DNA from 2 places in the Kribbella ginsengisoli genome. Region 2 is predicted to be linked to the other one. Evidence: riboswitches for the same ligand, from Rfam matches in the RefSeq annotation. Region 2 holds a riboswitch; the other holds the start of a gene.
What was found. A riboswitch is a leader RNA that binds a small molecule or an ion and turns the genes downstream of it on or off. The one in region 2 is predicted to bind cyclic di-AMP.
Positions count from the first base shown of each region.

Region 1: another riboswitch for cyclic di-AMP. It lies ahead of ABD768_RS41135 (RNA polymerase sigma factor); the one in region 2 lies ahead of ABD768_RS24120 (C40 family peptidase).

Region 1 is NZ_BAABAA010000022.1:30,494-36,409, reverse strand. Features, by position in the region: gene ABD768_RS41160 (YobI family P-loop NTPase) at 1-1,232, shown strand, start outside; gene ABD768_RS41155 (hypothetical protein) at 1,767-2,261, opposite strand; gene ABD768_RS41150 (hypothetical protein) at 2,555-2,752, opposite strand; gene ABD768_RS41145 (DUF6338 family protein) at 2,745-3,443, opposite strand; gene ABD768_RS41140 (hypothetical protein) at 3,533-3,694, opposite strand; gene ABD768_RS41135 (RNA polymerase sigma factor) at 3,927-4,721, opposite strand; cyclic di-AMP (ydaO/yuaA leader) riboswitch at 4,975-5,131, opposite strand; gene ABD768_RS41130 (hypothetical protein) at 5,594-5,916, opposite strand, start outside.
Region 2 is NZ_BAABAA010000007.1:128,455-134,370, reverse strand. Features, by position in the region: gene ABD768_RS24140 (ABC transporter permease) at 1-70, opposite strand, end outside; gene ABD768_RS24135 (ABC transporter ATP-binding protein) at 134-1,021, opposite strand; gene ABD768_RS24130 (sensor histidine kinase) at 1,188-2,327, shown strand; gene ABD768_RS24125 (response regulator) at 2,385-3,041, shown strand; gene ABD768_RS24120 (C40 family peptidase) at 3,154-4,017, opposite strand; cyclic di-AMP (ydaO/yuaA leader) riboswitch at 4,017-4,210, opposite strand; gene ABD768_RS24115 (threo-3-hydroxy-L-aspartate ammonia-lyase) at 4,471-5,433, opposite strand; gene ABD768_RS24110 (YciI family protein) at 5,521-5,883, shown strand.

The DNA of each region.
Region 1 (5,916 bases), on a different contig from region 2:
TCTCGCAACTCGGCGTGCAGTTGCAGGACGTCCAGCCACTCACGCGGAAGCTCCGCGACCAGGCGCGCGAGTTGAGCATCTACCGAGTCACTCGCTCGAACCTCGACGTGGTGGCCGGCGGTTCGACCGCCCTCGATGAGCTCCTGGCCCAGGACAAGGAGATCTTCATCCATGTGACGGCGAACATGTCCGACTACCTCCGCATCCTCGAAGACGATCAGGACATGCGCTCGATCGAGGATCCAGAGCGTTTCGACACCGTCCTCAATTCCCTGATGAACGTGTCCGAGGAATCGATCTCCACCCTCTTGCAGCGGTGTGCCCCTTCTTGCCAGGTCCACGATCTGAGAGACGTTCCGAAACAAGTCTGGCGGCCCGTCGTCGCAGAGCGTCGCTGTTCCACGAGTGCCAGGAACATCCTGAGCTACCTCGAGTCGTTCGGAGAGTTCGACGACCCGCTCGGACGACTGGTCGCGGAGGCGGGCAGCATCAGCGCTATCGCTGATGCGTCTGCAGAGCAGCGACAGGCGCTCGCCGTCCACATTGTCAACGCGGACTCGGTCCCACTCGAGCGGCTTGAGCCGCTGCTCGAGTCCTTGGAACTCGAGGCATCGCTACCTGCAGATGCCGTAATTCGTCAGATTGGCCCCGAGGTACCGAATCTCGTCGCCAAGCACCTACTGACCGACGGTCCGGACGCCTATGAGCTGGTCGCAGGAGAACGATGGCCGATCAGGCGCGATCTGATCTCAGCATCCGAGTCGTTCCCGGAGTACCTGGACCAGATCTCACTGACCGGTACGGAACTGGTCTCCCTCGTGACGGGAGGGATTGCGCCAGCGCGCGTGCGCACGGCAATCCTGGCCGATTCCAACCGCCTGACGCGACTGACCGCAGACGAAGCGACCCACATCAGCAGTTACCTTGCCGCTGGAGGGATCCGGATTCCCTCCAGCTCGCTAGTTGCTCTCACCACCGCCGGTGCCGAGCCCTACCCTGTCCTGCAGCTGCTGGTCAACCAGGTCGATACCCTGACTGCCGCCGAAATAGGTCACTTCTTCGGCGCGATGCCGGCCCCCTACAACGCGATCTCGTCGTCAGACCCCGTCAGCCCGGCAACGGTTCCGGACACTCATCGCGACCTCTTCGAGCAGCTCAAGTCAGCCGGCCATCTCCACTCCTTCGAGAAAGTCCGCAACAAACCACTCCTCCGAGTCGCCCGACTCGCGTGAGCGGCGCAGCCCCACTCTCGCTACTGTGCTTCGTGCGGCGGATCCGTTCGCGCTCCCCGACCTCGACCGTGTCGAAGTACTCGAGGCGATGGCCGTGGTCTTTCTGACAGACGGGGATAGTACGGCGCTGGTATCGATCGCCGGCGTTTTGGGGCGGCACCTGCGGTGTAGTCAGGCTCCTGGCCAAGCGTCCCGGCGCGTGAGACCTGCCAGCTGACTTGCGGCAAGCGCGGTTGGTTTGGGTTTGCCGCTCGTCTGACCCGAAATTTGGAGTTTCCGTTGTACCAGCGGTACTGGGGCGATGATCGTCCGGTCGATCTTCTGCCGGCGGCGACTCCGACCACTGCCTCGCGGCCAACCGCCCGCGGGCAGTCGACCCTGGGCGCCAGCAGGGGCACTGCGACAGGTCATCGCTGGCTCCCGACCCAGAGTGGTCGCATGCGCCGGATTGCTCGATCGCTGTCTCGCACAGTTGAGCCGAGCAGCACTCGCAATTGGGGCAGGGTCGCCGGCGTCCCAAGTTTGTTGGGTCACTCATCGGAGCCTGTCAGCGATGGCTCTGCCAAGGTTGGAGGCGGCAGCCTTATCCGGATGGTTGCGGCTCGTTGGAAGGTGTAGGGGCTCTAGGTCACGAATCCCGATCTCCCAGCTCGCGGTCCACTCTTCAGTTGAGCGTGGTTCGACTCCCATGACCCGGCAGTAGGTCACCTCCCGAAGCGGGATGAGTCGCGCGTCGATCGTCGGGCGGGGATCTTGCCTGTTCGAGCCGTCGAGCTCCCAGTCCGGAATCACGTTGGCCAGGCTCGCTGTCACAAGACCGACATCGGTCAAAGCGACGTACCGCCACGTAGTCACAGGGTCGCCGTTGTCGGCTCGGCTCTGGGCTTTGATGGATAAGGCGCTGTGGATCGCGCTGTTGCCCACCAGCGAGGCCACGACTTGAAGAACGACGGTAGGCGGCTCCAGCTGTTCTTCCGGCCCGCTCAGCGACTTCAGTACCGCGCGCAACTGGTCGAGGCTGATCTCCATCAGGTGCTCTTCTTTGACGATGCTCCGCCTGCCGAAGACGTCGGCGGAGGAGGCGGAGGCGGCTTGCTAATCGACTCTGGCGGTTTCGGCGGGGCCGGCTTCCAGCCGCCTTTGACTGATCGTTGGCTCTTGGCATTCGGCACGATGTCTACTTTCCCGTTGTGGTAGGCCTGCCCCCGGACGAGGGTGGCGGGGGCGGTGGGTTTCGAGGCCGTACCGGTGGGCCAACCACCTTGGGTTTCCACCCTCGCTCCTCTGTCGGACCAGGCGTGGCCGGCCTGCTGTGGATCGGGTTATTTCTTGGCACTGGTCGGGCCGCCTTTGCTGGATTTTGGGGGTGCCGGAACGAACTGGCCGGATCCGGTGTCGCGCTTCACCCATTCGCTTGATTCGCCGCTCTTCTTGGCGACGGTCTTACCGGTGGTCTTCTTCTTCGCGGCCGGTGGTGTTGCCCGGTATCCGCCGTGTCCTGGTGGGAGGTTCTTAGCCATCGGGTTGCCCTCCTTCGGCTTGGTTCTCCAGTGTGAGCTGATCAGCGGAGTCGAGAGAGATCAGTTCGATCGAGATAGCGGAGTCACAGGCCACAACAACACCTTCGGAGTCGGGGATTGGATCGCCGATCCGGCCGTCCGCGTCGACGGTGTAGCAGTACTCGAGGAACAGCTGGTGCTTCTCCGGGAACGACGAGCTGTAGGAGTTTTCGCCGTAGTACCCGGCGATCCACTTCTCCTGGGAGGTAAGGATCCGGACGAAGCAGGGGCTGCGGTCCTGGAACGCCTTGTCCCAGGCTGTAGGTGTCGGGTCGTACGACAGCCGGTTGGTGAACCAGCGGCAGATCTTGGCTTCATGGAGCCAGGCTGTGTGGTCGTCGGAGAGCCGGAACAGCGCTAGTACGGCCGGAAGGACGAACCCGCCGGCCAGCCCGATCGCGGCCCCGAGCCGGGGGTGATGGATCAGGGCACCGGTTCCGCCTGCTGCGTCGACCAGCGTCCGGCCGCCGATGATCAGGTAGGTCAGGCCAAAGATTGCCGACCACACGATCGCGCCGACGAGTCTCGTCGACAGGTCGACGTCGGTTGGCCGGCGACCGCGCAGGTTGACCCGGACGCCTTGGTAGACGAAGCCCGGCACGACGAACAACAGCAAGATCAGCAACTGGGTGCTCGTCGACGGGATCGACACCTAGCCTCCTCCTGTCTTCTGAGGTACTGATGGGAGACTGCACGCCGGGCGCCAAGGATGTTTTCGCCATCCTTGGCGCCCGACTTGGTTCAGTTTTCGCGGCGGACACCCTTGAACGGCTTGCCGTCGGCCTTGCCGTCCATGAACTTCCCGGATCCGGTGTCGCGCTTCACCCAGCCGGAGGGGGTGCTGACCTGCGAGCGACCGGTGACTGCTCCGCGGCGGCTGCCGCTGCCAGTGTTCTTTGCCATGAGTACTGCTCCTTTGGTGCTGGTCGCCGGGTCCCTGATTGGACTCGGCTCTACACCCTTTGGTGTATGTGCCGAAGTGGCGACTACCCCCCAGACTTCCGTTGGATTTTTTGGCGGATCCGGGCGGCCCGTGCGACGGCGTTGGCCGCCCTGGTGGTGGAGACGGTTCGACGAGCAGCCTTGGCTTTCGGGGTCCCCAATGACGACCGCTCGATCTTGGATCTGATGTCGCTCATGCGCCTCTTTCCTTGCGGAGCCGGCCACGCTGGTTGGCGATGGCCCGTTCGACGGTCTTCGGCGTGATGCCTAGTTCTTCTGCGATCTCGGTCTGTGTCGTCCCGACGGCCATCAGTTGGAAGATCCTGCGGTCGCGAGGGCTCATCCGGCCCAGCAGTTCGATGCCGGTCATCTGGTCGATAACCAGCTGCTCCGGGTCGGGGTCTTGCCTCCGCAGTTGCTGCAGCGGGTCGGGGTCGGGGCTGGTCGTGTCGTTCGGGGCGTCGTGGAGGAGCCACTGGCGGTAGATGTTCGGGAACCGCATCAGGCACTGCCCGATGAAGAAGGTCCGCAGCGAGGCACCCCGCCGGTAGTCCCACTTTCCAGCAGCAAGAACCGTACGGAAATGGAACAACGCCACTCCCACCGTCTCCTGGGCCAGGTCCTCGACCAGGTCCGCATCATCAAACGCTCCTCGAGGCGGTTCCTTCAGACCGCCGTACCCTCGTTGCAGGCAGTAGTGCCGGATGAGGCCGCGCCGGATCCAGGACCCGATCACCGCCAGGCCGTACTTAGCCATCTCGCGCTCGAACTCGAGGTAGTCCAGGCCGTGGAAGTTCTGGAAGGCCAGACCCGTGACCAGATCGAAGTCAGCCGCCAGGCGGTCGACACGATCCGCTCCATCTACTTCCGCAGCGTCGATGTCGGCAGCATCACCTGCCCATTTCGATGCCAGGCCTACGTCTGGTTCTAACGGCGCGGCGGAACCTGCCGGCGGCTTCACCAGCTGCTCCTGACGGGCCGGTGACATGACCAACCTCTCTGGCGGGGTGACCACGACTCCGTCGGGGTCACCCCTTCATATGTGCTGCTTTCTCGATTCCCCCCCAACCTCACGCAAAGTTTTTTCTGGGCGCAGCTGAGTGACCCGCCGGTCGCCTGAAATAGGCCTGCTACCGGCGGAGTGTGAGCGGCCTCGCTCGTTGGGCCTGGCGGCGCAACAAGGCGCACGCGGTCGTCTCCGGGCGGCACACAGCCACCCGAGAACCCGTTACTGGGCATGGTTCGACTTTCGGCACGCCTGCGAAGTTAGCTGTCGGGTTCGGGCTGAGAGTCAATAGCCCGGTCCGCTCCCGCGGACTTCACCCCAGGGACCCGACCACTCACGGTCGAGACCCAACTTCCTGGGTCCCCCACCCCTGCCACGGGCTTGTTTCGAGGGGAGTACGCACGCCTGGCAGGGCTCGGCGTTGACGTGCATACGGTTCGTCGCATTCGGTGAACCACCCATCAAGGTATAACAGAATGATCACGACGCAAAGACACTTATCCACAGGGCGCGTCGGTACCGGTTCCGTGCTTTGGTCACCTACAAATCCGCTGGTCAGGCACCCATTTCCGCAATGACCCGAGTGGCGCCGGACGAACTCCAACGCTGCTCACAGGTGGCGCCACCGCGAGCGGAAGCGCGTTGTGAACCTGGAAGGGCATCAACTGCCACCCCGCCGACCTCCACGATCCCGGACGCAGCGCCGGACGGCGCGGCGGCTGCCGTTTACCACCGCCGGGTAGCCGCGGCCTAGTTCACGCGGTGCCGACCTTGGGCTGTGTCGTCAGGTCGACGGCCGGCCCGCAGACTGCTGCCAGGTAACGATCGCCGATGTTTCAAGGCTGGTGTTGACCTCAGAGGTCGTCTGGCTCTGGTCGGTGGGTGGTGCGGGAGCAGCCAAGGTGTGAACTCCATTCGCGGAGGCGACGGAGGGCGTGTTCTAAGTCGCGGTGGAAGGCGAGAGGGTCGGAGGGGGCGGCGTCTTCCAAGTAGCAGGATTCCCAGAATGTGCGTAGGGCGGAGAGCTCTTCGGTGATGGCGCCGTGCTGGTGCCAGCACGGGGGGACGACTTTGTGGTCGAGGCGGTAGCGGGTGATGAACCACTGGACCCAGTCCATGAGGCGGTCGAGCTCTTCAGTGACGGTGACGTCGTCCAGGTCGCGCCAGCAGACGACGA
Region 2 (5,916 bases):
TGGCGACGGCGGCCCGGTGCTTGCCCGGAGCGGCCGCGACAGCCGGCGAAGAGATTTCGGTGACAGCCATGATGTTTGTACTCCTGAAAGACAAAGGGAAGGAAGGAAAGCGGACGGGCTGAGCTTCGGGTGATCAGGCAGCTGCGGCGGTGGGGCTGGTGAGCTGGAAGAACAGCTCCTCCAGGCCGGCGCCGTCGCTCTCGCGCAGTTCGATCAGGACCTGGCCGGCGGCAGCCGCCGCGCGGCCGACCTGCTCGGCGGTTGCGTCGACGCGCAGCGCGCCGTCGTACAGGGGCTCGAGGTTGAGTCCGGCGGCGGTCAGGGCCTCGTTCAGGCCGATCGGGTCGAGACCGCGGACGAGCGTGCCGCTACCGGCCAGCAGTTCCTCCAGGGAGCCGTTCGCGACGATCTTGCCGCCGCCGATCACGACCAGCCGGTCGACGGTCGCCTGGACCTCGCCCAGCAGGTGGCTGGACAGGATCACCGTGCCGCCGCGGGAGGCGAAGTCCTGCAGCAGTCCACGCATCCAGCGGATGCCCTCAGGGTCCATACCGTTGGCCGGCTCGTCCAGGATCAGCGCGGCGGGGTCGCCGAGCAGCGCTGCGGCGATGCCGAGCCGCTGCCGCATCCCCAGCGAGTACTGACCGACCCGGCGCTTCGCGGCCCCCGTGAGCCCGACAGCCTCCAGCATCTCGTCCGCCCGGCTGTTCGGTACGCCGAGCAGAGACGCGTTGAGCAGCAGCGTCTCGCGACCGGTCCGGCCGGGGTGCTGGGCCGCCGCGTCGAGCATGACACCGACGACGCGCCCGGGGTTGGGCAGGTCGGCGTACTTCTTGCCGGCGATGGTGGCGCGGCCCGAGCTGGGCGGGGTGAGCCCCGTCAGCATGCGCAGCGTGGTCGACTTGCCGGCGCCGTTCGGGCCGAGGAAGCCGGTGATGCTGCCCGGCTCGACCGTGAAGGAGACGTCGCTGACCGCCGCGTGGTGGCCGTAGCGCTTGCTGAGGTTCTCGACTGTGATCATGCCCCTTACTCTTCCGGCCGGACCCCCCTCGCCACATCGACCGACCGTCTGCGGTCACCCCCTACTTAAGTCGCCCGGAACGCGGCGGACCCCCACCCGATGGGGGACACCAGGCATCAACGGAAGAGGGACGTAAGTCCTGACGTGCCGCGACTACGCTGACTCAATGCAACGGTTGCGGCGCTGGTACGCCTGGTTCATCCGGCGCGCCCCGCGCATCCGGGACGTCCTGTACGTCGCGTTCAGCCTGCTCACGATCGTCGCGCAGGCGTCCTCCGGCAAACCCGGCTGGCACACCGGCGACTGGATGGTGCTCGGCGTCGGCATCGTCGCGTCGCTGGCCCTGTGGTGGCGCCGCAAGTACCCGGTCACCGTCACCGTCATCGCGGTGGTCGCGCTCGGCTCGGCCGGGATCTTCATGCCGGTCGGGCTGGCCCTGCTGACGCTGGCCATCCGCCGGCGAGACCTGGCGCTGGCCGTTCTCACCTTCGCGGCGTACGTCGCCTACATCCTCCAGAACCGCCCGTCGAACGGCGACCTCTGGGTTCCGATCTTCACCGGCCCCTTCCTGATCGGCGCCTGGGTGGCGGTCGGTGCCTACGTCGGCGCCCGGCGGGACCTGATGGTGTCGCTGCGGGACCGGGCCGAGCGTGCGGAGGCCGAGCGCGAACTGAGAGCCGAGCAGGCGCGGCTGGGCGAGCGGGCCCGGATCGCGCAGGAGATGCACGACGTACTGGCCCACAAGGTCTCGCTGATCGCGCTCCACGCCGGCGGCCTCGAGGTGAACCCAGCGGTTGGCCCGGACAAGGTGGAGAGCTCGGCCGGGCTGATCCGCGAGACCGCCCGGCAGGCGATGGAGGACCTGCGCGAGGTGCTCGGCGTCCTGCGGACCGACGTGAGCCAGAACGGCGCCGACCTCGCTCCGGTACCACGTGCCGCCGACCTGGAGCGGTTGGTGCAGGCGTCCCGCGCGGCCGGCGTCCAGGTGACGAGCTCATTGACGCTGCCGGACGACGTGCCGGCTCTGGTCGGGCGGACGGTCTACCGGGTCGTCCAGGAGGCGCTGACGAATGTGCACAAGCATGCGCGCGGGGTCCATACCGAGGTACTGGTGGAAGGCGCGCCCGGGACCGGGGTCAATGTGCGGGTGACGAACGTCCGGCCGGTGGCGGCTGATTCACTGTTGCCCGGCTCCGGCGCGGGGCTCGTCGGGCTGCGCGAGCGCGTGACGCTGTCCGGTGGGCGTCTCGACGCCGGACCTACTCAGGACGGTGGGTGGCGCGTGGAAGCCTGGTTGCCCTACTGACCGGGGTGGCGGGGTGGGGTCAGAGATTGCAGAGCCCGATGGCAAAGAGGGAGAGCGATGACGCGGCTGTTGATCGTGGACGACGAGGCGCTGGTCCGGGCCGGGCTGAAGATGATCCTGGAGTCGGCCGACGATCTCGAGGTGGTCGCGGAGGCCGATGACGGCGCGGACGCGGCCGCGATGGTCCGCCGGCACCGGCCGGACGTCGTCCTGATGGACATCCGGATGCCACGGCTGGACGGGCTGGCCGCGACCCGGGAGGTCCAGGCCTTGCCGGATCCGCCGAAGGTCGTCGTACTGACCACCTTCGACCTGGACGACTACGTGTTCCGGGCGCTGCAGGCGGGGGCGAGTGGGTTCCTGCTCAAGGACACGCCTCCGCGTGAGCTGGTCCAGGCGGTCCGGGTGGTGGCGGCCGGCGACGCGATGCTCTCGCCGGCCGTGACGAAGCGGCTGATCGGGCACTTCGCGGCGGATCCGCGGACCGACCGGCAGCGGACCGCGCGGGAACGGCTGACCGCGCTCACCGATCGGGAGCGCGAAGTACTGGCGGCGGTCGCGCGTGGGTTGTCGAACGCGGACATCGGCCGGGAGCTGTTCATGAGCGAGGCGACCGTGAAGGCACATGTCTCGCGGGTGCTGGTGAAGCTGGACGCCACCAACCGGGTCCAGGTGGCGATCCTCGCCCACGACGCGGGATTGCTCGATACCTAGAAAGTGGACAACCGGCCGGGCGTCGTCGGAGGGGTGGGGGGTGACGACGCCACGACCGGTTGTCAGGTCAGCGGCCCGAGGGGGGAGTCAGTGCCGCTGACGGGTTGGATCCTCAGACGCGGCCGAAGGCCACGCTGCTGGTCCAGATCTTCGCCTTGGCCACCGGCTTGCCCGGCTTCGAGGCGTGCCACAGCATGCCGCCGCCGGCGTAGATGCCGACGTGGTACACGCCGCCGCCACCGCTCTTGAAGAACACCAGGTCGCCGGCCTTCGCGGTCGCCTTGCTGATGTGCTTCGTGGCGCTGTACTGCTGGCGCGACGTGCGGGGCAGCTTCTTGCCGGCCTTCTTGTAGACGTAGCCGGTGTAGCCGGAGCAGTCGAAGCCCTTGGTCGACGTGCCGCCGTAGCGGTACGGGGTGCCCTTGAGCTTCGCGGCCTCGCGCAGGACCTTCGCGCGGAAGGTCGTGGTGCTGGCGGCCTTGGTGCCGACCTTGCCGTAGAGCACGCCGTGGTTGGCGGCCCAGGTCAGCCGGCCCCAGGTCGGCTTGTTCATGTAGCCGGTGGCGCTGAGGCCCCAGGAGCGCTGGAACTTCTTCAGAGCGCCGACGGTGCTGTTGCCGAACCAGCCGTCCTGGCGCAGGCGCAGAGTCTTCTGCACGTATTTGACGGTTTTGCCCGAGTCGCGGAAGCGAATCAGGGGGCGACTGGCGATGCTCGCGTTGCCGCGGATCTGGCCGGCGGTGAGCTTCGCGGTGGTTGCTGCCGAGGCGGTCTGCGGAGCGGTGACCACGCTGATCGCGGCTCCACCACCGACGGCGAGACCGACCGAGAGGACGGCCGCTGCGGCCCGAGGGGCGGCCGCGGACTTGCTGGACTTGCGGTGCTTTGCCAACCCGCGGCCGGTGGGCCGGGTACTGGCATCGCTGGACTGACTGACGGCGCCATGAAGCGCTGTCCGTCGGGCAGTGACGGGCATGGTTGTCTCCCGACGCCTGTGAAGTTAGCTGTCGGGTTCGGGCTGAGAGTCAATAGCCCGGTCCGCTCCCGCGGACTTCACCCCAGGGACCCGACCACTCACGGTCGGGACCCAACTTCCTGGGTCCCCCACTCCTGCCATGTGGTGTTCGAGGGGAGCGGGTGTGCCTGGCAGGACTCGGCGTTGACACACTCGCAGTTCGGCGCATTTGTCGAACCGCCGACGACTGTATAACAGAACGATCACGACGCAAACCCTCAGATGCGCAGAGACCCTCTGGAAAGGCCCTGTACGGCTCTCTGACGGCTCAACGATCCGGGGTGAACATCAGGTGTCCTGAGCGCGTCTGAGCGTGTCTCAGGCGGCCGCACAGCACATTTGTGTGACCCCGGTCACATCGCGAAGTCGCTTTCTGTGACAACGAGCACAGTGCGTGCTCAGGCCCCCCTTGGCTCAGTGCTTTCCGAGCAGCTCGAACCACCGCTCGAGGCCCACGTTCCCGCCTGAAATCACCACTCCGACGCACTCGGGCAGGTTCTGGATCCGTCCGGCCAGCAAGGCCGCCAGCGCGCAGGCGCCGCTCGGCTCGACGACCACTTTCAGCCGCTCGAAGGCGAACGTCATCGCGGCCCGGATCTCGTCGTCGCTGACCAGCTCGATCCCGTCCACCAGCCGCTGGACGACCGGGAAGGTCAGTTCGCCCGGCGTGGAGATGGCCTGGCCGTCGGCGATCGTCCGCGGTACTTCGATCTCGACCCGCTCACCCGCTGCCAGCGACCGGGCGGTGTCGTCGCCCGCCGCCGGCTCCACACCTATTACCCGGATGCCCGGCGACAACTCGGTCGCCGCCGTCGCGCACCCCGCGATCAGGCCGCCGCCTCCGATCGGTACCAGCAGGGCACCGATCGGGCCGACCTCCTCGATCAGCTCCAGGGCGACCGTGCCCTGGCCGGCCATCACGTCGTAGTGGTCGTACGGCGGAATCAGGGTCAGCCCGCGCTCCTCGGACAGCTGCCTGGCCAGGGCTGCCCGGTCCTGCCCGTACCGGTCGTACGTCACCACCTCGGCGCCGTATCCGCGGGTGGCCGCCATCTTGGTCGGCGGCGCGTCCTTCGGCATCAGGTTCACTGCCTTCGTACCGGCCAGCTTGGCGGCCAGTGCGACGGCTTGGGCGTGATTTCCGGACGAGTACGCCACGACACCGCGGGCCAGCTGCTCGGGCGAGAGCCGGCTGATCGCGTTGAAGGCGCCGCGGAACTTGAACGCCCCGATCCGCTGGAAGTTCTCCGCCTTGAGGAACACCTCCGCGCCGACCCGCTCGTTCAGCGTGCGCGAGGTGAGCACCGGCGTCCGGTGCGCGAATCCCTTGATCCGGCCCGCCGCTGCCTGGACATCCGCGAGAGTCAGCTCAGTCATGACCAGACGCTATGTCAAAGTGGCGGGGGCCGCTCCGTACTGATGACAAGAGGTTCCCAGCGGGGAGCCGATCGCGAAGGAGAGATCGTGAAATATCTCGTTGTGCTGAACATCAATCCGGACGTGCTGAACGCGTTGACCGAGGCCGAGCAGCAGGCGATCTTCAGCGGGCACGAGAAGTTCCTCGAGACGGTGCAGGCCTCGGGTGAGTTCCACAGCACGGTCGCGCTGGCCGAGCCGGCCAAGACGTCGGTGGTCAAGGTGCGCGACGGGGTGCCGGCCGTGACGGACGGGCCGTTCCTGGAGGCGAAGGAGTTCCTCGCCGGGTACTACCTGCTGGACTGTGCGACCCGCGAGCGGGTCGAGGAGCTGGCCGCGATGATCCCGGACGCGTCCGTTGAGGGGCTCGGCGTCGAGGTCCGCGAGGTCATCCACGAGCTCGGCCTCTGACTCCACAACGACACAACGGCAGGAGCTCCGCTT